One region of the Streptomyces sp. NBC_01197 genome, then DNA from elsewhere that is predicted to be linked to it. Evidence: riboswitches for the same ligand, from Rfam matches in the RefSeq annotation. Region 1 holds a riboswitch; the other holds the start of a gene.

Region 1 (11,890 bases):
ACCCTGTTCTCGACCCGCAGATGGGGTACGCCGTCGGCCACGTCGTAGACCGGGCGGTTCCAGCGGTAGACGGTCCCGTTGTGCAGGACGAGTTCCTGGAGGCGCGGCACCCCGCCGTCGTCGAGCACCCGCAGCGGGTCCTCGTCGTCGCACAGCGGCAGCAGCGGCGGAAAGTACCGGAGGTTCTCCTCGAAGAGGTCGTACGCCGAGTCGATCCAGCGCTCGCCGAACCAGGTCCGCGGCCGCACCCCCTGGGCCCGGAGTTCCGGCGGGCGCACATCGGTCGCCTGGAGGAAGAGCGGCGGCCGCGACTCCCGCCACAGCTCCTTGCCGAACAGGAAGGGCGAGTTGGCGCCCAGCGCGACCTGCACGGCGGCGACGGCCTGCGCCGCGTTCCACACATCGGCGAAGCGCGCCGGAGTGACCTGAAGGTGCAACTGCACCGACGTACAGGCCGCTTCGGGCACGATCGACGAGGAGGTGCAGGTCAGCTGCTCGACACCGGATATGTCGAGGTCGAAGTCCTCACCGCGGGCCGCGCACATCTGATCGTTGAGCAGGGCGTAGCGGTCGGCCGACGAGAGGTTCGCGCTGACGAGATCCTGCGGGTCGAGTGTCGGCAGGATTCCGATCATCATGATCCCGGCGTCGACTTCGGCTGCTTTTCTGTGCGCGTACGCGAGACCGGTGCGGAGCTCCTCGGCCAGCTGGTCGAAGACCCGTCCGCCCAACCGGTGCGGGATAATATTCACTTCGAGATTGAACATCCCGAGTTCCATCTGGAAATCACGGCTGGCGATCCGGTCGAGAACCTCCTCATTCACCATCCGGGGCATGCCGTCGGCGCCCGTGAGATTGAGTTCGATCTCCATCCCCATGAGATTCCTCGGGCTGTCGAACCTCTTCTCTTCCAATAGTCGCTCCAGCACCTCCAGACACTGCTGTAGCTTTCTCCGGTACTGCTGCCGACCCGACGGATCGACACCGCCGGCCTCCAGCTTCTCCCCCATCGCTGCACCCCTCCACGAGTGTGCGGCCACGGCGGCCGCCCGGGTCACGGTCGATAATGCCCACAGTCTGCGATCCGTAACTCCCCACCCGGAGTCAGGAGCGAGTATGGTTACGAGAAGATGACGTGTGGCACATTCACCAGGCAGACGCCTGGAGCAATTTCCAAGCGTGTGAAGCCCGGTGGGCACGGTGAAAACGACCGACGGTTTTCGGCCGACCACTCACATGAAGAACCGTGAGGCCACAGAAGCGCGCATACGTTAAATCGGGATAATCTCCGCAGAAGAAAGACCGGATAGCAACTTGTTTGCAATATCCACGTCAGCTAGTTGAAACCCCGCGTGAACACGTGTCGTATAAACTCCGCAGACGAGGCAGAGAGTTGGCGCCCCGGCCCCCGGAGAGTGCGGTACCCCTCCATGCCCCACGGCCCCCCTCTGCCCCTGCCTGCTGACAGTGCTGTCCGCACAGCCCACGCATCAACGTGTCTCCGAAGTGAGAGGCGACCACATCATGCCGCTGTATGTCCCTCCGGCTCCCGCGCCGGCCCTGCGCAGCGTCCTCGCGGCACTCGGCTCCCCCACTGCCGTACGCGAGGCCCGAACCCCGGCTCTCCGCTCCGCCCCGGGGCCACTCACCCCCGAACTGCCCCTTCCCGTCTACGTACTGGACCAGATCATGCCGAGCGGCGGGACCCCACGCACCCGGCTCACCGGCTGGCGGTTCCTGATCCGCAGCGGCGACCACGCCGTGGCCGCCGCGGACACCAAGCTCACCGCCGACGGCTGGACCTTCTCGCACTTCTTCGAGGGCCCCTACGCCACCGCCACCGGCAGCGCACTGCGCCGGGCCGAGGCGATGGACACACCGTTCCAGCCCAGGCTGCTGTCCGTGCCTGAGCTCTACATGCTGACACTGTGGCTGCACGGCGACACCGGCGCCGACGCCTCGGTCTCCGGCACCATGCCGGCCCCCACGGACCTGCTGGTGCCCCTCGCACCCGCACCACCCGGCATCGCCGCGCACCGCCCCCACCGGGTGTCGGAACTGCTGCCGGTGATGACTATGAGGCTGTCACCCCCGCTGCTGGGCTCTCCCGCCTGACGGCTGCCGGCCAGCACCGCGCGCCCCGCGACCACCGACAGGTCGCGGGGCGCGGCGCTCTTTCTGCCCATCCGGTCTAGCCCGGCCGGGCCACCTCCGAACCACCCGAACAGGCAGTCAAGTTGACCTGAACCGTCCGCACGGGTGATGCGTCCTTATGCTGTAGCAAGTGCTGCCGTGAAATCCCTGCGGATTGACGCCCGTAGGGCAACACTGGGATCACCGACTGATCGGGGGGCGGCCATGAAATCCGCATCGAGCCGCAGGACACTCACTACAACGCAGCGAAAGAACGCATCCATGTGCCAGCACCAGCCAACCTGCCCGTCAGCCACCTCTGCCGACCGGGAGGCCGCGCTCCTCGTGGCGCACCACCCGGAGCAGGGCTGGAGTCTGCTGTGCAACGGCGTTCTCATCTTCGAGGACACCGGTGAACTGCTGCCCGACGGCCAGATCATCGCGCCGCACCGCCCACTGGGCTCAGGACTGGCGACCGCCGCCTGACCCTGCTCAGTACCGAGGAACAGAACTGGCACAGCCGACGAAGGGCCGGCCCGGGAGACATCCCCGAACCGGCCCTCCCGCATGTCCGTCAGTTGTCGTACGCGTCCAGCGGCGGGCACGAGCAGACGAGGTTGCGGTCGCCGAAGGCTCCGTCGATCCTGCGCACCGGAGGCCAGTACTTGTCGGCGGGCGAGACACCGGCCGGGAAGACGGCCTCCTCGCGGGTGTAGCCGTGGTTCCACTCACCGCCCAGCGCTGCCGCGGTGTGCGGGGCGTTGCACAGCGGATTGTCGTCCTCCGCCCACTCGCCCGACGCGACCTTCTCGACCTCGGCGCGGATCGCGATCATCGTGTCGCAGAACCGGTCGAGCTCCGCCAGGTTCTCGCTCTCGGTCGGCTCGATCATCAGCGTTCCGGCCACCGGGAACGACATCGTCGGCGCGTGGAAGCCGTAGTCGATGAGGCGCTTGGCGATGTCGTCGACGCTCACACCGGTCGCCTTGGACAGCGGTCGCAGATCGACGATGCACTCGTGCGCGACCAGCCCCTCGGGGCCCGTGTACAGCACCGGGTAGTGCGGTTCGAGGCGCTTGGCGATGTAGTTGGCGGCCAGCACGGCCACCTGCGTCGCCCGCTTGAGCCCCTCGCCACCCATGAGACGTACGTACGCCCAGGAGATCGGCAGGATGCCCGCGGAGCCCCACGGGGCGGCCGAGACCGGACCGACGCCCGTCGCGGGGCCGGCGGCCGGCTGGAGCGGATGGTTCGGAAGGTACGGCGCCAGGTGGGCCCGTACGCCGACCGGGCCGACACCGGGGCCGCCGCCGCCATGCGGGATGCAGAAGGTCTTGTGCAGGTTGAGGTGCGAGACGTCCGAGCCGAACTTGCCGGGCTTGGCGAGCCCCACGAGCGCGTTCAGGTTGGCCCCGTCGACGTACACCTGACCGCCCGCGTCGTGCACGGCGGCGCAGATGTCGGTGATGTGCTCCTCGAAGACACCGTGGGTCGACGGGTAGGTGACCATCAGTACGGACAGCTCGTCGCGGTACTGCTCGATCTTGGCGTTCAGGTCCTCGACGTCGACGTCGCCGTCCTCGCGGGTCTTCACGACGACGACCTTCATACCGGCCATCACGGCGCTGGCGGCATTGGTGCCGTGCGCCGAGGACGGGATGAGGCACACGGTGCGCGCGGTGTCGCCGTTGGCCCGGTGGTAGGCGCGTACGGCCAGCAGCCCGGCCAGCTCGCCCTGCGAGCCCGCGTTGGGCTGGAGCGAGACCTTGTCGTATCCGGTGACCTCGGCGAGCCGCTCCTCCAGCTCGTGGATGAGCGTCAGATAGCCCTCTGCCTGCCCGGCCGGTGCGAAGGGGTGGATCGCGCCGAACTCGGGCCAGGTGACCGGCTCCATCTCGGTGGTGGCGTTGAGCTTCATGGTGCAGGAGCCGAGCGGGATCATGCCGCGGTCCAGCGCGTAGTCACGGTCGGCGAGCTTGCGCAGGTAGCGCAGCATCGCCGTCTCGGAACGATGCTGGTGGAAGACCGGGTGGGTGAGAACGGTGTCCTCCCGCAGCAGCCCTGCGGGCAGCGCGTCGGCGGTCCGCTCGTCGAGCGCCTCGATGTCGCCGTCGGCGCCGAAGGCGGCCCAGACGGCGGCCAGCTGGGTGCGTGTGGTGGTCTCGTCGCAGGAGACGGAGATCAGGTCCGCGTCGACCTGGTGCAGGTTGACCCCGCCCTCACGGGCGGCGGCGGCGACCTCTGCGGCCCTGCCCCCGGTCCGTACGGTGAGGGTGTCGAAGTAGTCGCCGTGCACGACGTCGACGCCCGCGGTACGCAGCCCCTCGGCGAGGATCGCCGCGTACCGGTGGGTGCGCCGGGCGATCTCGCGCAGACCGTCCGGGCCGTGGTAGACCGCGTACATCCCGGCCATCACGGCGAGGAGCACCTGCGCGGTGCAGATGTTGCTGGTGGCCTTCTCGCGGCGGATGTGCTGCTCACGAGTCTGGAGGGCCAGCCGGTACGCCTTGTTGCCGTCGGCGTCGACCGAGACGCCGACGAGCCGCCCCGGCAGGCTGCGCGCGAACTTCTCACGTACGGCCATGAACCCGGCGTGCGGTCCGCCGAAGCCCATCGGGACGCCGAACCGCTGGGTCGTACCGACCGCGATGTCCGCTCCCAGCTCTCCGGGCGAGGTGAGCAGCGTCAGCGCCAGCAGATCGGCGGCGACGGTGACGACGGCACCCAGCTCGTGCGCCTGCTCAATGACGGGCGCGATGTCCCGGACCCGGCCGGAGGCGCCCGGGTACTGGAGCAGCACGCCGAACACACCGCGCTCGGCCACATCGGCCGGGATGCCGTCACTGAGGTCGGCGACGACGACCTCGACACCGGCCGGCTCGGCGCGCGTCTCGATCACCGCGACGGTCTGCGGGAGGGCGTCGGCGTCGATCAGGAAGACACCGTTCTTGACCTTGCCCACGCGGCGCGCGAGGGACATCGCCTCGGCTGCCGCGGTGCCCTCGTCCAGCAGCGAGGCGCCCGAGGTGGGCAGGCCCGTCAGATCAGCGACAACGGTCTGGAAGTTCAGCAGCGCCTCCAGGCGCCCCTGGGAGATCTCCGGCTGGTAGGGCGTGTACGCCGTGTACCAGGCGGGGTTCTCCATGACGTTGCGCAGGATGACCGGCGGGGTGAACGTGCCGTAGTAACCGAGCCCGATCATCGGGGCGAGGACCTGATTGCGGTCGGCGAGCGAACGCAGCTCGGCGAGGACCTCGGCTTCGGTGCGGGCGTCCGGGAGGTTCAGCGCCTCGGCACTCTTGATCACCTCGGGTACGGCGGCCGATGTGAGCTCCGAGAGCGATCCGTAACCGACGTGGGCGAGCATCTTGGCCTGATCCCCCGCGTCGGGCCCGATGTGGCGCTGTTCGAAGGGGATGCCACGCTCCAGCTGGGAGAGCGGAATGCGGTGAGCAGTCATGGCGGAGGCCTCCTGGTCGTTACGACCTGCGAGGGGTACCACGGCACGGGTACCCGGACGGCCTCCCCCTCTGTCATCTCAACCTGAGAGTTTCACCGGCCCGCCGCTCGACGCGCCCGCTTTCACCGTCGGTGAGGTAGGGATCCGGGCGTGCCCGCCCGACGCCCGCCCTGCTTTCCAGAGTGACCTCGTCCGCGCGGTACGTGTGCCTGAGAGATTCCGGGGAGGATTTGCTCCTTCGGCGCCCCCGGACAACGCGTCCGAAGAGCTCTCCCGCGCGGGGTCAGCAGCCAGTGGCCAGCCTACCAGCGAGCCACTTCGCACGGTGTTCGAGTGGCCGATGCCACGGTTCTGGACTTCCCTGAGAGGGAGACCTTCGCCGGGGGCGGGAGACATGGTGATCCGTTGCGATCAGTTGGAGGGACCGTGCAGAGCGACATAGATCCGCGCAGCCTGATCGGCCGCAAGGCGTTCGACCTCAATGGCCTCAAGATAGGCACGGTTGACGAGGTCTACCTCGACGACGCCACCGGGGTGCCCGAGTGGGCCGCGGTACGTACCGGACTGTTCAGCCGGGACGCGTTCGTCCCGCTGAAGCCGAGCGAACTGGTCAGGGAAGCCCTGCGAGTGCCCTTCGACCGCAACCTGATCAAGGAAGCACCGGGCTTCGGCGTCGGCCGCCATCTCTCGCCCGAACAGGAACTCCAGCTCTACCACCACTACGGGCTCGGTATCTCGGCCCCCACGCCGCCGCCTCCCGACCGGGACTTCGGCCGGCTCGCGGGCGAAGAGGAACGCGCCTGAGCCTCCGGCTCCGCCCCGGCAGCCGCTGCTTCCCCGGGCCGCCCGGGCTGCCTCTCACCGGTGTCCGCTTCCTCCCCCACGGCCGGGCTGTCCGGCCCGCCCGGGGCAGTCGCGGCAGCCCGGACCAGCGGCAGCGGATCCGACGGCTGCAGCGCGGGGTCGTCGACCCTGAAGGTCCGCACCCGGCCGGGCTCGGTCGCGTACGGATCCTCGAACCGCACCGTCACCCGGCCCACGCCACTGCCCTGCACCCACCCCGCGCCGTACTCGTCATGGCGCACATCGTGCCCGGCGAGCCAGCGGCGGCCGGTGCCGGGCGGCGGCTCGTCCACGAGTGGCTCCGGCGGCGCCGCGGGGCCGGGCACCGCCTCTTCCGCCGCGAGCTCCAGCACGGCCGCCCGCTCGGTGGCCGCCCGCTCGGTGGCCGCCCGCTCCGTGGCCGCCTGCGCGAACAGATCCTCCTGAGTGAAGTCCGCGAGGCCGCTGACGCCCACCCCGAGCAGCCTCACGCCGCCCGTGGTGTCCACGGCCTCCAGCAGCCGTCCCGCGGCCTCGCGCACGACCTCCGGGTCGTCCGTGGGCCCCCGGAGCGTCTCGGAACGGGTCAGCGTCGAGAAGTCGTACCGCCGGACCTTCAGCACCACCGTCCGCCCGGACCGTCCGGCGTCCCGCAGCCGCTCCACGCACCGGCCGGCCAGCCTCACCACCTCCGCCCGCACCCGTACCCGGTCGTGCAGGTCCACGTCGAAGGTGTCCTCGACCGAGACCGACTTGGCGTCCCGGTCCGAAACCACGGGCCGGTCGTCGTGGCCGAGCGCCATCCGGTACAGCGCTGCGCCGTGCGCCTTGCCCAGCAGCCGGACGAGCTCGTCCTCACCCGCCTCTGCCAGATGGGACACGGTGGTCATCCCGGCCCTGCGCAGATGCTCACCGGTCGCCGGCCCCACGCCCGGCAGAATTCGTACGGAGAGGGGGGCGAGCAGCTCGCGCTCGGTGCCCGGTTCTATCAGGACCAGGCCGTCCGGCTTGGCCCGCTCCGAGCCGATCTTCGCCAGCATCTTGGAGCCGGCGAGGCCCACCGACCCGCTGAGCCCCGTGACCGCCAGGATGTCCCTGCGCAGCTGCTCACCGGCGCGCCGGGCCGACCGGCTGCCGTCGGCGACTCCGCCCGCCTCCAGGTCGACGAAGGCCTCGTCCAGGCTCAGTGGCTCGACCAGCGGCGAGAGCCGCCGGAGCAGCTCCATGACCTGGCCGCTCACCTCGCGGTAGAGCCCGAAGCGCGGGACCAGATAGGCGGCGTTCGGACAGAGCCGACGGGCCTGCGCCATCGGCATCGCCGAATGCACCCCGAAGATCCGGGCCTCGTACGAGGCCGTCGACACCACTCCGCGCGGCCCCAGCCCGCCGACCACCACCGGCTTCCCGCGCAGGCTCGGCTTCGCCGCCTGTTCCGCGGCGGCGAAGAAGGCATCCATGTCCAGATGCAGGATGGTCGGTACAGCTCTCACACCACCGATGCTGCCTCACGGCACTGACAATCGGGGCTCTGCGGTGCGCTGGCCCGTCAGACAGCGCGGTTGCGGCGCCTGGCCAGTTCGTCGGCCGGGTTGTGGCCGATCAGGGTCTCGCCGGTGTCGACCCGTTCGCCGTGCAGCTGCGAGAGGGCGCTCTCCACGTCCCGCCACACGACCCCGACGGCGATTCCGAAGATCCCCTGGCCGCCCTGGAGCAGGCCGACCACCTCGTCGGGCGAGGAGCACTCGTACACCGTCGCGCCGTCGCTCATCAGCGTCATACGGTCGAGGTCGCAGGCCCCGCGGTCTCTGAGGTGGTGGACCGCCGTACGGATGTTCTGGAGGGCCACACCGGTGTCCAGGAACCGCTTCACGATCTTGAGGACGACCACGTCCCGGAAGCTGTAGAGACGCTGGGTGCCCGATCCCTGGGCGGGCCGCACACTCGGCTCGACCAGTCCCGTGCGCGCCCAGTAGTCGAGCTGCCGGTAAGTGATCCCGGCCGCCGCGCAGGCGGTCGGCCCCCGGTAGCCGACGGTGTCGGTCGTCGGTTCGGCCGCTGAGCCGTGAAGCGGATACGGCACTCCGTCCCCCGGACCCAGTCCGGGGAGATCCCCTGCCACATCTTCGCCGGTGCTTCTCACGCCGACCTCCGTCCTTGAACTGCCCACTCGACGGTAGGCAGTCACTTGAGGTGCGTCAACGATCGCCACACTCGGCACGCCGAGTGATAATCACCCCAGGAGTGGTTTCGCGTGCCCCTCTCCGGGGAAAGGCTTGCCGGATGCGCTGACGACCCGAGCGGAGCGTCACTGGCTGTTCGTCCCGAAGTCCTCCGGAGAAATCTGGTCGAGGAACTCGCGGAACTTCTCCACCTCGTCCTCCTGCTCGTCAGGAATGGCGATTCCCGCATCGTCGAGCACTCCGTCACTGCCGTAGATCGGCGTCCCGGTGCGCAGAGCGAGCGCTATGGCGTCGGAAGGCCTCGCACTCACCTCGACCCCGCTCGCGAAGACCAGCTCCGCGAAGAAGACCCCGTCGCGCAGATCGGTGATGCGCACTTCCGTGAGCTCCTGGCCGACCGCTTCGAGGACATCCTTGAAGAGGTCATGGGTCAGCGGCCTTGCTGGAGCCATGCCCTGCTGGGCGAAGGCGATCGCGGTCGCCTCACCAGGGCCGATCCAGATAGGGAGATACCGGTCGCCTCCCACTTCACGCAGGAGCACGATCGGCTGGTTGGAGGGCATTTCCACCCGGACACCCACAACGTCGAGCTCGTTCACACAGCAACCCTAGGACGTGCCCGGCAGGTTTGGGTAGTCGGGCACCCCCGTGATCAGTACAACCGGACCCGGAGAGAGGTCTGCACGAGCGCCGCGTGAAGCCGCACGGTCAGTGCTGCCAGGTCCTTCGTGGTCGTATCCGCGTCCGCTCTGGTCTGCGGATTGCGGTTCAGCCGAAGGGGGGCGACGACCTGCTCGATCAGCCCGGACTCACGGTCGGCGGCCGCTTTCATGGCACGCAGATGCCGCGGTTCCAGACCGAATCGGCCCAGGTCCGCGACAAGCCCGGCCACATTCACGGCCTCCGCGTCGTATCCGCCCTCAGGGAGCGGCGACAGCAGGCCGTACGACTCCCATTCCGCGAGGTCGTCAGCGCTGATCCCGGCGGCCGCGAGCAGCTCTTCCCGGCCGACCCGGGACGCCGTGGGCCCGCCAGCGCCGCCGTCCGGCGCTCCGTCCGCGGGCTCGCGGACGGCACCGGGGGCGGGCAGCTGGATCTGCTCGCCCCGGCCCAGTGCGTCGAGGTGGTCCCGGATGACCTTCAGCGGCAGATAGTGGTCGCGCTGCATCCGCAGGACCTGAGCCAGCCGCTCGACGTCCGCGGTACCGAACTTCCGGTACCCGGACGACGTACGCTGCGGCTCGACCAGCCCTTCGGCCTCCAGAAAGCGGATCTTGGAGATCGTGACTTCGGGAAACTCTTCCCGGAGCAGATTCAGGACCGTGCCGATACTGACAAGCCGGTCGTCGTCGGTGGCGGTGCCGTCGCCGGCACCGCCTGTCGATGATTGCCGCATGGGCCTTCCCTGACGGGTCACACGCCCCGCTGGCTCGCGTAGAAGACCAGCCGGTACTTGCCGATCTGCACCTCGTCACCATTGGCGAGCACGACGGCGTCGATACGCTCACGGTTGACGTACGTGCCGTTCAGGCTGCCGACGTCCGAGACGGTGAAACCGCCGTCGGCACCCCTGCGGAACTCCACATGCCGCCTCGACACGGTGACGTCGTCGAGGAAGATGTCGCTCTGCGGATGGCGGCCGGCCGTGGTCAGATCGCCGTCCAGCAGGAAGCGGCTCCCCGAGTTCGGGCCGCGGCGGACGACGAGGAGCGCGGAGCCGAGGGGCAGGGCGTCGACGGCCGCCTGGGCCTCAGGAGAGAGCGAGGGCGAAGCGGTCTGCCCTGTCACCTCAGCCTCGTACGCCTCGAGGCCGGAGATGGAGATCGTCGAAGTGGTCTCCGAGGGCCGCTCGGGCACCCCGGCGCGCAACGGCGCTCCACAGTTGGAGCAGAACCGACTGTCCTCGGCATTGCGGTGGCCGCACCTCGTGCAAACCGGCATGGATGCATCCTCCTGCCGCGACTGCCCTGCGTGGGCGTTGGTTGCGTACGGATCGGAGGGCAACCCTCGACCCGTACTTGAGGGTGATGCTTCCCCAAAACCTATGCGGCCCTGACCCGCAGGGTCAACAGACGACGCACCCTGATCACCCGAAATGTCGCGACCGGGCCGACCCACCTCGTCCCGGAACAGCGGGCGGTCGCCACCCTGGTCCTCGCCCTCCACATGGCGCGGGGCGCGGTGTCGCGCGCTGTCCTCACGTGCGCTCTTGCCGAACAATTTCCCAAACAACTTCACGGGCGATTCCCCTTGACCGAAACAGACCCGCCCGTGGGGCAGGACGAACTCTCAATGAACACACCTGCCGAACCGGACATCCTTACAACGTCCGTACCCCCCAGACAGTTTCCACCACACACCCCGCTATCCGTGCGCCGACCCCCCGCAACCTCGTGGCCTTGTCCCCCGGCCCTCACGCGCCCCCGCCTCACTGTGAGGAGGACCGAGCGTAGTCAGGCCGCTTCGCCGGTCGCAAGGCGTCCACAACGATCTTCTGTGCAGGCGTCACAGTGGCTGTGGCCTGCTCCTTCTCCAGAGTCTGCACCACTCCGCCCGGAATATTCAGCGCGGGCTCCAAGTCGGCCGGTTTCCCGATGACCTTGAAGGTGTACGGCGCGCTGATCTTCTCCGTGTCCACCTGGATCCCGCCGCCCACGTCGGAGAAGTAGGTGTCACCCACGACCCGGACGCCGTTGACCTGAATCGCCTCGGCGCCGGCCGCCCGCAGCTCCTGGACCGTGTCGAGCAGCATGTCCGCCTGGACCGTCTTGTGAGGGTCGTTGACGAGCAGGGTGATACCGGGGCCCTGGGCGGCGACCGTGCCGGCCAGGATGCCGAGCTGACGCGCTTTCTCGTTCGTCTGCTTACGCGCCTCCTCGGCCTGGTCCGAACTGCTCTCCAACTCGCTGCGCTGGCTCTGCAGACGCTGCTTCTCGTCGTCCAGGCGCTGGGTGCGATTGTCGAGCTCGTCGAGGATCCGCACCAGGTCCTCCTGGCGTGCCCCGCGCAGCGGGCTGTTGTCGCTGTTGGAGCGGACCTGGATGGCAAGTCCCAGACCCAGTACGAACAGCAGCAGGGCGACGACGAGTTGCGCCCTGGTGACCCGGGGCGGCCAGAGGGCTGCGATCAGCCGCTGCCGGCCGGCCTGCCTCGACTGCACCGCAGGCGTCGCCCCCGTGGCATCTCCCGGCGGCGTCTGCGCGGGCTTCTCCTCGGGCAGCGCGCCGGGGAAACGCCCGGGCCTGCCACCGGCGTCGGGCGGTGACCCCTGCGGGCTCCGCGGACCACCATCCGG
Region 2 (11,890 bases), 4.6 Mb from region 1:
GTCGTCCAGCAGGTTCACGACCTGTGCCTGGATCGACACGTCCAGCGCCGAGACCGGCTCGTCCGCGACGACGAGCTTGGGCCGCAGCGCGAGTGCGCGGGCGATACCGATGCGCTGGCGCTGGCCCCCGGAGAACTCGTGCGGGTACCGGTTGTAGTGCTCGGGGCTGAGACCCACCAGCTCCAGCAGGCCCTGGACCTCCTTCTTCACGCCTCCCTCGGGCTCGACGCCCTGAAGCCGGAAGGGAGTGCCGACGATCCCGCCGATGGTGTGCCGGGGGTTCAGTGAGCCGTAGGGGTCCTGGAAGATCATCTGGACGTCGCGACGCATCGGCCGCATCTGCCCGGTGGACAGATGCGTGATGTCCCTGCCCTCGAACTCGACCTTGCCTCCGGTCGGTTCGAGCAGCCGCGTGATCAGCCGGCCCATGGTCGACTTGCCGCAGCCCGACTCGCCGACGACGCCCAGGGTCTCGCCCGGGTACACGTCGAACGACAGCCCGTCCACGGCCTGGACCGCGCCCACCTTGCGCTTGAGCACGCCCTTGGTGATCGGGAAGTGCTTGACCAGGTCGGTGACCTTCAGCAGCGGCTCCGCCCCGGTGTCCTTGGCGGAAGCCGCCACCGCGGCGTCCGTGGACTTGGACGTCTGCTGCGGGACCTTCGGCGTCTCGGGAGCCTCGGCAGCCTGCGGAGCCTTCTTCTCCTCCGCCTTCTTCTTCTGATCAGTCACAGCTTCGGCGCAATCTCTTCGGTCCAGATCTTTTCCCGCTGGGCCTTCGTCATGTGGCAGGCGGAGAAGTGCCCCTCCGTGCCCTCCCGCAGTTCCGGACGCTCGGTGCGGGTGATGTTGTCCTTGGGCACGTCGGCGTACGGGCAGCGCGGGTGGAAGGCGCAGCCGGACGGCACGTTGATCAGACTGGGCGGGGAACCCTTGACGGGCACGAGACGCTCGGTCTGCTCACGGTCGATGCGCGGCATGGAGCCCAGCAGCCCCCAGGTGTAGGGGTGCTGGGGCTCGTAGAAGACCTTCTCGGCCGAGCCGCGCTCGATGCAGCGGCCCGCGTACATCACCAGGAGCTCATCCGCGATCTCGGCGACGACGCCGAGGTCGTGGGTGATGATGACGACCGCCGAGCCGAACTCCTTCTGCAGGTCGCGGATGAGGTCGAGGATCTGCGCCTGGACGGTCACGTCCAGGGCGGTCGTCGGCTCGTCGGCGATGAGCAGTTCGGGGTTGTTGACCAGGGACATCGCGATCATCGCGCGCTGGCGCATACCGCCGGAGAACTGGTGCGGGTAGTCCTCGAAGCGGCGGTGCGGCTCGGGGATGCCGACCCGGTCGAGCATCTCGACCGCACGTGTGCGCGCGGTCTTCTTGTCGACCTTGTTGTGGACGCGGTACGCCTCCACGATCTGCGCGCCGATGCTGTAGTACGGGTGCAGCGCCGACAGCGGGTCCTGGAAGATCATGGCCATCTTCTGGCCGCGGAGGTTGCGGACCCGCTCGGGCCCCGCTCCGATCAGCTCCTCGCCGTCGAGCCAGATCTCACCGGAGATCCGCGCCCGGTCCGAGTTGTGCAGACCCATGATCCCCAGCGAGGTCACGGACTTGCCCGATCCTGACTCGCCGACGATGCCGAGCGTCTGACCGGCCTTCAGGTCGAAGCTGACGCCGTCAACCGACTTGACCAGGCCGTCGTCGGTGTCGAAGTGGATCCGCAGGTCCCGCACCGAGAGGAAGCTCTTGCCGGCCGCGGACGGCGCACCGGCCTGGCCGCTCTTGGGGGGCTCGCCGGAACCCTTCTTGCGCACGTCGCTCATGAGAGCCTCACCCGGGGGTCGATCGCGGCGTACACAAGGTCCACCAGCAGGTTGCAGACAACGATGAAGAAGGCGGCCACCAGCGTCACACCCATGACGATCGGGAGGTCGCTGCGGGTCACGCCCTGGATGGCGTAGGCCCCCATCCCCTGGAAGTCGAAGACGGTCTCGGTGATGACCGCGCCGCCGATGAGCAGCGCGAAGTCCATCCCGAAGATGGTGACGAGCGGGGTCAGCGCGGCGCGCAGACCGTGCTTGACGACCACGTTCCGCTCCCGCAGGCCCTTGGCCCGCGCGGTTCTGATGTAGTCCTCGCCCATGGTCTCCAGCATCCCGGCCCGGGTGAGCCGGGCGTAGAGCGCCGAGTACAGGAAGGCGAGGGTGCACCAGGGGAGGACCAGGTTCCAGGCCCACTCCGCCGGATTGTCCGTGAAGGGCACGAAGTGCACGTCCCAGATCGTCCAGTGGAAGCTGAACAGGGCGAGCGAGACGAGTCCGGTGAAGAACATCGGCAGTGAGACGCCGGCCAGGGCCACGCCCATCGCCAGCCGGTCGATGAGGGTGCCCCGCTTGAGCGCGGAGAGCACGCCGGTCGCGACACCGCTGACCACCCAGATGACCGCCGCACCGATCGCGAGCGACAGGGTCACCGGGATGCGCTGCTGGATCTCGGGCCAGACCGCCGAGTGGGTCTTGAAGGAGTAACCGAAGCACGGCGCGTGACACACGGCGGGGTCGGGCCCGAAGTGGTAGTTCGCGCCGACAACGATGCCCTTGATGAAGTGCCAGTACTGCTCGTAGAGGGGCTGGTCGAGCCCCAGGTTCTTCTTGACCGCGGCGAGCGTCGCGGGGTCGGGGCTCTTGCCCACGAACTGGGCGGCCATGGAGTCGGTCGTCTGCCCGCCGAGGCGGGGGACGAGGAAGAAGATCGCGAAGGTGACTGCGCTGACCACCAGCAGCAGCAACACCGCGGCGAATACGCGTCGGATGATGTACGCAGCCACAGCCGTGCGGCGCCGGGTCGGACGGACGGGGTAGGCCCGTCCGTCCCGGCGCCTTCACCTGCCTTTCAGGGGGGTGCTGTCGATGAACAGGTGTGTTACTTGGTCGAGGTCATCAGCACGTAGTCGTACATGCCCAGGTACGCCTGACTGACCGTTACGTTCGCCGCCGAGTCCGGGCGGTAGAGCAGGTTCTTGCGGTAGAAGAGCGGGACGAGCGACGCGTTCTCCATCACCATCTGGTCGACCTTGCCCCAGGTGGCGTTGCGCTTCGCGTTGTCCAGCGTCCCGATGCCCTTGACGATCTCCGCGTTGATCTTCGGGTCGTCGAGCTCCATCAGGTTGGTGCCACCGGACGGCTTGATGGCCTTTCCGTCGACGATCTGGTCGATGTAGCCGAAGCCGGCCGGCCAGTCGGCGCCCCACGCCATCATCATCATTCCGGCGTTGTTCTTGTGGACCCAGTCCGGGACACCCGCGAAGTCGGTGAAGTACTTGTCCGACGGGAACGTCTTGATGTCGGCGGTGATGCCGATCTTCTTCAGGCTCTGCTGGAGCTGGGTGGCGCTGGTGACCTCGTCGGGACGGTCGGTGCGGGCGGTCAGCGTCGTCTTGAAGCCGTTCGGCTTACCGCACTTGGCCAGGTGCTGCTTGGCCTTGGCGATGTCGCCCTTGTTGCCCGGGGTCGGGTACAGGTCGAACTTCTTGTAGCCCGAGACGCCCGGCGGGATGACGGTCGTCGCCGGGTCGCCCCGGACCTCGCCGCCGATCGCGTCGACCATGTCGGCCTTGTCCGCGACGTACTGCACGGCCTTGCGGCACTCGACGTTGTCGAACGGCTTCACGTGCACGTTCAGCGCGAGGTACTGCAGCGCGCCGGCGTACGGGTCGTCCGTCTTCGCCTTCTCGGTGGCCTTGGTGATGACCTTCGGCTGGGTCTTGGACTGCAGACCAGTACCGGCGATGTCCGCGGTGCTGGTGTCGTTGAGCAGGTGCTCGTCGACGGTCGTCGGCGTGACGTTGAAGTTCAGGTTGATCTTGTTCGGCAGCGCCTTGCGGATCGGGTCCGTCTTCGGGTCCCACTGCGGGTTGCGGACCAGCGTCGCGCCCCGGCTCTCGCTGTACGAAGCGAACTTGTACGGGCCCGAGGACACGATGTGCTGGACGTACGCAGCGCCCTTGTCCGCCTTCTGCGGCACCGGAGCCGTCTGCGAGAACGTGGCCAGATAGTCCATGTCCGCGAACGGCTTGCTCAGGTGGAAGACGATCGTGGAGTCGTCCGGCGTCTCGATGGACTTGAGACCGCCGGGCGACTTGTCCTTGTAGGGGCCCTTGTACTTGTCGCCGTCCTTGAGGTACGTGCTGAAGTACGTGGGCCCGTTGGAGAGTGCCTCACGGGCGAAGCTCCGCTCGATGGCGTACTTGACGTCCTTCGAGGTGATGACCGAACCGTCCTGGAACTTCACGCCCTTGCGGATGTGGTACGTCCAGGTCTTGGCATCCGGGCTGGCCTTGCCGAGGCTCGTCGCCAGGTCGGGCACGATCTTGAGCCCGTCCTTGCCCGGAGCCGGGTTGAAGGTCACCAGCGCACGCGCGTAGAGCCGGGAGAAGTTCTGCACCCAGCCGTAGTACGTGTTGCCGGGGTCCAGGGAGTCCGCGCCACTGGCGTGCTCGTAGGTGACCGTCCCCCCCTTCTTGTCGGTCTTGTTGACGATGCTCGTCAGACCCGCGTCGACCTTGCCGTGGCTGCCCCCGCCGCCACTGGCGCTGCTCCCGCAAGCGGTGGCAGCGAGCCCCAGCGCTACCGTCGCGGCTATCGCCGCTGCCGTCTTCCTGCTCTTCATGCTGAGGAAAGCCCCCTCGGTTGTCCGGTGTGCGGCATGGCCGCGATTACTTGCCACGGGGGTCGAGTGCGTCGCGCAGCCCGTCCCCCAGCAGATTGAAGGCCAGCACGGTGATGAAGATCGCCAGGCCGGGAATGACCATGAACATCGGGTCGACCTGGTAGAGGTCGACCGCGCTGGACAACATGCCGCCCCACGAGGCCTGCGGCGGCTGGATACCCACGCCGAGGAAGCTCAGGGACGCCTCGAAGAGGATGTTGGTGGGGATCAGCAGCGTCGCGTACACGAGGATCGGCGCGATCAGGTTCGGGAGCAACTCGCGGAAGAGGATGAAAGGCCCGCGGGCACCCAGGGAGCGGGCGGCCTCGACGAACTCCCGTTCACGCAGACTGAGCGTCTGCGCACGGACGATACGGCCCATGTAGGGCCAGTTGAAGAAGCCGATCACGAAGATCAGCACGCAGATACGGAGCGTCAGACCGCTCATGCCGAAGGCGTTGCCCTGCAGTGCGGCGGAAATGGAGATCGCGAAGAGCAGCAGCGGGAACGCCAGGAAGGTGTCCATCAGGCGGCTGATGCCGCTGTCCACCCAGCCGCCGTAGAAGCCCGCCACCACGCCCATCACGACGCCGATGACGACCGAGAGCAGTGTCGACCCGGCGGCGACCACCAGCGAGACCCAGGAGCCCTCGACGACGCGTGCCAGGATGTCCCGGCCGGTCTGCGGCTCCACACCCAGCGGGTGGCTCCAACTCATGCCGCCGAAGCTGCCCTTGGGCGCCAGCAGAGCGGGATCGACCAGGTTCTGGTGGAAGGCGTTGGGGTCGAGCCCGAACATCGCCTGGATCGGCTTGGACAGGACGGCGACCAGCACCAGCAGGATCACGACGACCCCGCCCGCCACGGCGACCTTGTCCCGCTTGAAACGCGTCCAGGCGATCCGGCCGAGTGAACGGCCCTCGATCTGGCTCTGCGTGGCCCCCGTGAGTACTGCCTCCGGCTGCGCTTCGGCAGTCGATCCGGTGGTCTCGATCGGTGCGGTCACAGTGCCTTTGACCCCTCCCGGCCGGCGGTGGCCGGCCCGTACCTGCCGCGGTGGCGGCTGCTGTGCATCAAGCGCATCGGGTGATGCCACTGTGCTGAAGTGACGGAATGTGTTCATGACTCGCCGCACAAGGGCACGACGATGCTCAATGCAGGGAGTCTTCATTGCGGTTGCGATCACCCGCCAGACCTGAAGGTGAAAGTATGCGCAACCGTGATGCGGCTAATGAACTTCCGTTATCCGGACGCCGGGACCGGCTGAGCGGAAATCTTCCTCACCAAAGCGCCAGTTCGGACATCACGCCCAACGGCCGCCATTGACGGCCTAATTGGTGCACTCAGCCTACCGGCGGGTAGCCGTATCCTGCCGCGGGAGAGGGCGCCGCGTGGGCCTCGCGGTCGTAAAAGGGGCGGGAGTTGGCCCGCAGCCACATCCCGACCGGGTCGTACGGGTCGGACAGCGCCACCGTCGAGACGGGCAGCCCCTCGGGCACAGCGGCGATCGACTGCTGCATCATCGCCCGCACCGAATCCACGGACTGCTGGCTCGTGTCGTACAGATCGAGCCCGATGGCCAGATACGGGGTGCCGAGCGCGGGCTGCACCCAGACCCGGCTCAACGCGCGGATCGCCGGGGTGTGATGGGCGCTCTGGGTGAGCAGCGCGTAGAACTGCGGGATCTCGATGGCCGGCTCGGACAGCCGCAGCGGCCCGGCCGGCATCCGGTCCAGCCCGGTGGCGATCCGCCGCAGATCGGTCCAGGGGATGCCGACGCCGCCGCCGGGGGCATGTGGATTGAGCCAGATTCCCCAGTGGTCGGGGTAGAGGGAGCGGGCGACGTCACGTCCTGTGACCACCTCGTGCGAACGGTTCCAGCCGGAGACCGCCAGCTCCTGCGCCGAGGTCACACACGGGGCGTAACCGAGACCTTCGATCTCCATGTTCCCGTACTGGGCGTCCGGCGACCCGGCCTGGCCGTGCCAGAGCAGCATCCAGACCTGGCTGTCGGCGAGCGCCTGCAGCAGTGCCTCATAGGCGTCGTACCGCCCGGGGGTCACCTGGAGCAGCATCTGCTCGACCTGCCCGGCCGCCGTGCCCGACGCACTCACTCTGGGTCCCGCCCCTCTTTGATCCACCCGTTGTTGACCCACGCGCTTCTGATCCACGCGCTTCTGATCGCCCGTCGCCGTTCCACGCGCCGGGACGCAGCTCACACGACCCCGCCCGCACGATCCGTTCCGTACGATCAGTTCGATCCGGTTCGGTGCGCCTCGGTTCCGTGTGATTCCGGTTCCATGCGATTCCGGCCAACTCGCGCGCCGGCCCTCCCACACATCCCGCACATCAGACCAGCTTAGGCCGCGGCGGGTTTCCGGTGCCTGCGCGGCACCGGCCGCCTCGGTCCCGGCGCCGCAGGTCCCGGCCCTGCGGCACCGGCCCCTACAGCACCGGCCCGATGGCGTCGGCCCTGACGTAGAACGGCCTGACCTTGTCCAGCATCCAGTCGGCGACCGGGTCCTGCGCCACGTCCAGCAGGACGAGATTGACCGGCCAGGGCACCTCGACCCGGTGCAGTGCCCGGCCGAGCGCGTCCATCGGGGCGTTGCGTCCCGCGCCGTCCCACGTCGCGAACTCGACCCCGACGAAGAGGACCGGGTCGCCGCCCTCGATGGAGGCGAGGGCCCGTCGCGCCGAAAGGACCACGCCCGACTCCTCGAACTCACCGGCGGCGGCGGAGAGGAAATCGACCGGCTCCTCCTGCCAGTCCGGCTCGAAGAGCCGCACCCGGCCGCCGGTCGCGGGCCCGTCGAGGGAGGTACGGCCGGTGCGGCACAGTTCGGCCACGGCGGGCGGCGGCAGCGGCATACCGATCGCACCGCCCGGGTTCACCGCGACGCCCAGCTGCGGCGGCAGCCCGCGGGCGAACTCGACCGCCGGCGCCACCGCGAAGGAGTAGTGCGAGCCGACGCACTGGAGGAACTGAGCCTCGGAGCTGAAGACGGGGACATAGGCCCCGCCCTCGATGTCCACGGTGGGCAGGTCGAGCGAACTGCTGTCCTGTCCACCGCCGTTGGGCAGCGGTACCCAGAGGTTGCTGCGCCCCAGCACCTCGATCAGCCGGCCGCCCGCGGCGGGGTTCCCGACCGATGTGGTCAGGACCTCTTCGAGCTCGTTTCCCGGCCATGCCATGTCCACCGAGGTATCCCCTTCTCACCTGTTCACCTGCCGACCGGCCTTGGAGCCGCTCGTTCGGTCTCCCCCAACCATAAGGAGCGGGACCGTCACACCGCTGCCCCGAACCCGATCCGGCGCAGTACGGCCGCCGCTTCCCGGTCGAGCAGCACGACCGAACCGCACCCCGCGGGCAGCCGCGCCCGCTCGGCGTTGCGGATCAGCCCGGCGACCGCCCTGCGGTGCCGGGCGAAGGCGTACACGGAGACCTTCCGGCCGCGCTCCGCCTGACCGGCCAGCGCCGCCCCGGGTGCCACGTCGAGCAGCAGCAGATGCAGGGCGCTCCGGCGCCGCCGCGCCGCCCGGGCCAGCAGAGCGCGCACCCAGGAGTGCGTGCCGCAGTCGTGCACGACGACACCGGCGCCCGAGCGCAGGGCGCGCCACAGCCTGCCGTAGTGGGCGGCCCGCACCAGCGGCCGGTAGCTCCAGTACGGAAGACAGCCGGGCATCCGGCGCTCCCAGCGGTCCCGGGCGTCCTGCGAGTCGATCCCGCGCGCCCCCGCGGCCCTTCGTAAGAGCGTGGACTTCCCGCTGCCCGGCAGACCGGACAGGACCACCACGTCCCCGGCGGCGAACACCAGACGGTGCGGGCTGCGGCCGGCCCGCCGACGCAGGTCCCTCACCGCGGGCGGCTCGCCGCCGGCCGCCTCCCGTCCGGGCCGAACCGCCCGCCCGGACTGCGCCGGCACCGCCCCCGGCCCCCGGGATGTCTCAGTCGGCGCCACATCCGTGCGCCACCCCTGCCCCACCATGGCCACTCCCCCCTGCGCCCGTATGCCTGCGTATCCCCTGCATACCCCCGCTGACGGAGTGTAAAGAAAGAGTAATGCGACACAGGTGAGGCGCCGCCCGCGCGGCATGCGATGATGTGCGCGCCAACTCCATACAGGCCGTTCGAATCCGCGCGGGAGAGTTCCCGGCCACCGGCCGGGGCGCCGAAGGAGCAAGTCCCTCCCTTGTAATCTCTCAGGCCCCGTACCGCGCGGACGAGGCAGATCTGAAAAGCGGGCCGCCCTGCGGCCCCACCCAAGGTGCAAGCCGTCCCTCTCAACAGGCGCCGGCGAACCTCTCAGGTTCCGATGACAGATGGGGAGGATCGTCCTCGTCTGTCATGCCCCGGGAGTACCGCATATGAGCCCCACGCCCCGTCTCACAGCACTCGACGCCCTGCACCGTTCGCTGGGCGCGACCATGACCGACTTCGCGGGCTGGGACATGCCGCTGCGCTACGGCAGTGAGCGCGACGAGCACATCGCCGTACGGACGCACGCCGGTCTCTTCGACCTCTCCCACATGGGCGAGATCACCGTCAGCGGCCCGCAGGCCGTGCGGCTGCTCGACCACGCGCTGGTCGGCAACATCAGCACCGTCGGCAACGGCCGCGCCCGCTACACCATGATCTGCCAGGAGGACGGCGGGATCCTGGACGATCTGATCGTGTACCGGCTCGGCGAGCAGGAGTACATGGTCGTCGCCAACGCGGGCAACGCGCAGGTGGTCCTGGACGCGCTGACCGCCCGCGCGGGCGGCTTCGACGCCGTCGTACGGGACGACCGCCACGCGTACGCCCTGCTGGCCGTACAGGGCCCGGAATCCTCCGGCATCCTGAAAGCGCTCACGGACGCCGACCTGGACGGGCTGAAGTACTACGCGGGCCTGCCCGGCACCGTCGCCGGCGTCCAGGCGCTCATCGCAAGGACCGGCTACACGGGCGAGGACGGATTCGAGCTGTTCGTCGCCCCGTCCGACGCCGAGAAGCTCTGGCAGGCACTGACCGAGGCGGGCGCGCCGGCCGGTCTGGTGCCCTGCGGCCTCTCCTGCCGCGACACCCTGCGTCTGGAGGCGGGTATGCCCCTCTACGGCCATGAGCTGACCACCGCGCTGACCCCCTTCGACGCCGGTCTCGGCCGGGTCGTCAAGTTCGAGAAGGAGGGCGACTTCGTCGGGCGCGCTGCCCTGGAGGCTGCCGCCGAGCGCGCCGCAGCGGCCCCGCCGCGCAAGCTGGTCGGTCTGATCGCCGAGGGCCGCCGGGTCCCCCGCGCGGGCTACCAGGTCGTCGCGGACGGCCAGGTCGTCGGCGAGGTCACGTCGGGCGCCCCTTCGCCGACGCTGGGCAGGCCGATCGCCATGGCGTACGTCGACGCGGCCCACGCGGAGCCCGGCACCTCCGGTGTGGGCGTGGACATCCGCGGTACGCATGAGCCGTACGAGGTCGTGGCCCTCCCCTTCTACAAGCGCCAGAAGTGACCCACACCATCTCAGCCCGTAAGACCACCGTTCATCAGCACTCCCCCGCATCCAGGAGAATCAGGTCATGAGCAACCCCCAGCAGCTGCGTTACAGCAAGGAGCACGAGTGGCTGTCGGTCGCCGAGGACGGCGTCTCGACGGTCGGCATCACGGAGTTCGCGGCCAACGCGCTCGGTGACGTCGTCTACGCCCAGCTCCCTGAGGCCGGGTCCACCGTCACCGCGGGCGAGACCTGCGGCGAGCTGGAGTCGACCAAGTCGGTCAGCGATCTGTACGCCCCGGTCTCCGGTGAGATCACCGAGATCAACCAGGACGTCATCGACGACCCCTCGCTGGTGAACACCGCCCCGTACGAGGGCGGTTGGCTGTTCAAGGTGCGCGTCACCGGCGAGCCGGACGACCTGCTCTCCGCCGACGAGTACGCCGCTCTCTCCGCCGGCAACTAGGGACTATTGATGTCACTTCTTGATTCCTCCCTCCATGAGCTCGACCCGGACGTCGCCGCCGCTGTCGACGCCGAGCTGGTCCGCCAGCAGTCCACCCTCGAAATGATCGCCTCGGAGAACTTCGCTCCGGTCGCGGTCATGGAGGCCCAGGGCTCGGTCCTCACCAACAAGTACGCCGAGGGCTACCCGGGCCGCCGTTACTACGGCGGCTGTGAACACGTCGACGTGATCGAGACGATCGCGATCGACCGTGTCAAGGCCCTCTTCGGTGCCGAGCACGCCAACGTCCAGCCGCACTCGGGCGCCCAGGCGAACGCTGCCGCGATGTTCGCGCTGCTCAAGCCCGGTGACACGATCATGGGTCTGAACCTCGCCCACGGCGGGCACCTGACCCACGGTATGAAGATCAACTTCTCCGGCAAGCTCTACAACGTGGTCGCGTACCACGTCGACGAGCAGACCGGCCAGGTCGACATGGCCGAGGTCGCGCGCCTGGCCAAGGAGTCCCAGCCGAAGCTGATCGTGGCCGGCTGGTCCGCCTACCCGCGCCAGCTGGACTTCGCCGCGTTCCGCAAGATCGCGGACGAGGTCGGCGCGTACCTGATGGTCGACATGGCGCACTTCGCGGGCCTGGTGGCCGCGGGCCTGCACCCGTCCCCCGTCCCGCACGCGCACGTCGTCACCACGACCACGCACAAGACGCTGGGCGGCCCGCGCGGTGGCGTGATCCTCTCCACCGCCGAGCTCGCCAAGAAGATCAACTCCGCGGTCTTCCCCGGTCAGCAGGGTGGTCCGCTGGAGCATGTGATCGCGGCCAAGGCGGTCTCCTTCAAGGTCGCGGCGACGGACGATTTCAAGGAGCGCCAGCAGCGCACCCTGGACGGCTCCCGCATCCTGGCCGAGCGTCTGGTGCAGGCCGATGTCACCGAGCACGGTGTCTCGGTCCTCTCCGGCGGCACCGATGTGCACCTGGTCCTGGTGGACCTGCGCAACTCGGAGCTGGACGGCCAGCAGGCCGAGGACCGTCTCCATGAGATCGGCATCACGGTCAACCGCAACGCCGTCCCGAACGACCCGCGCCCGCCGATGGTCACATCGGGGCTGCGGATCGGTACGCCTGCCCTGGCCACCCGCGGTTTCCAGGCCGAGGACTTCTCCGAGGTCGCGGACATCATCGCGGCCGCGCTGAAGCCTGCCTACGACCGGGAGGCGCTGGCCGCCCGGGTCACCGCGCTGGCCGAGAAGTTCCCG

What was found. Region 1 has a riboswitch for glycine ahead of gcvP (aminomethyl-transferring glycine dehydrogenase). Riboswitches for the same ligand answer to the same signal wherever they lie in the genome.
Region 2: linked by a shared signal. The riboswitch ahead of gcvT (glycine cleavage system aminomethyltransferase GcvT) and the one ahead of gcvP (aminomethyl-transferring glycine dehydrogenase) in region 1 are both predicted to bind glycine.

Annotation. Positions count from the first base shown of each region.
Region 1 covers NZ_CP108569.1:6,657,968-6,669,857, reverse strand. Annotated here, with positions in the region: gene OG452_RS30650 (glutamate--cysteine ligase) at 1-1,010, opposite strand, end outside; gene OG452_RS30645 (hypothetical protein) at 1,525-2,115, shown strand; gene OG452_RS30640 (DUF5999 family protein) at 2,416-2,619, shown strand; gene gcvP (aminomethyl-transferring glycine dehydrogenase) at 2,708-5,593, opposite strand; glycine riboswitch at 5,781-5,879, opposite strand; gene OG452_RS30630 (PRC-barrel domain-containing protein) at 6,020-6,397, shown strand; gene OG452_RS30625 (DNA polymerase IV) at 6,313-7,905, opposite strand; gene OG452_RS30620 (MerR family transcriptional regulator) at 7,962-8,555, opposite strand; gene OG452_RS30615 (bifunctional nuclease family protein) at 8,721-9,194, opposite strand; gene ftsR (transcriptional regulator FtsR) at 9,248-9,991, opposite strand; gene OG452_RS30605 (FHA domain-containing protein) at 10,009-10,875, opposite strand; gene OG452_RS30600 (DUF881 domain-containing protein) at 11,024-11,890, opposite strand, start outside.
Region 2 covers NZ_CP108569.1:2,055,303-2,067,192, forward strand. Annotated here, with positions in the region: gene OG452_RS09150 (ABC transporter ATP-binding protein) at 1-624, opposite strand, end outside; gene OG452_RS09155 (ABC transporter ATP-binding protein) at 729-1,823, opposite strand; gene OG452_RS09160 (ABC transporter permease) at 1,820-2,827, opposite strand; gene OG452_RS09165 (ABC transporter substrate-binding protein) at 2,923-4,668, opposite strand; gene OG452_RS09170 (ABC transporter permease) at 4,715-5,713, opposite strand; gene OG452_RS09175 (enhanced serine sensitivity protein SseB C-terminal domain-containing protein) at 6,051-6,821, opposite strand; gene OG452_RS09180 (enhanced serine sensitivity protein SseB) at 7,153-7,902, opposite strand; gene OG452_RS09185 (ABC transporter ATP-binding protein) at 7,995-8,696, opposite strand; glycine riboswitch at 8,840-8,935, shown strand; gene gcvT (glycine cleavage system aminomethyltransferase GcvT) at 9,076-10,191, shown strand; gene gcvH (glycine cleavage system protein GcvH) at 10,259-10,639, shown strand; gene glyA (serine hydroxymethyltransferase) at 10,649-11,890, shown strand, end outside.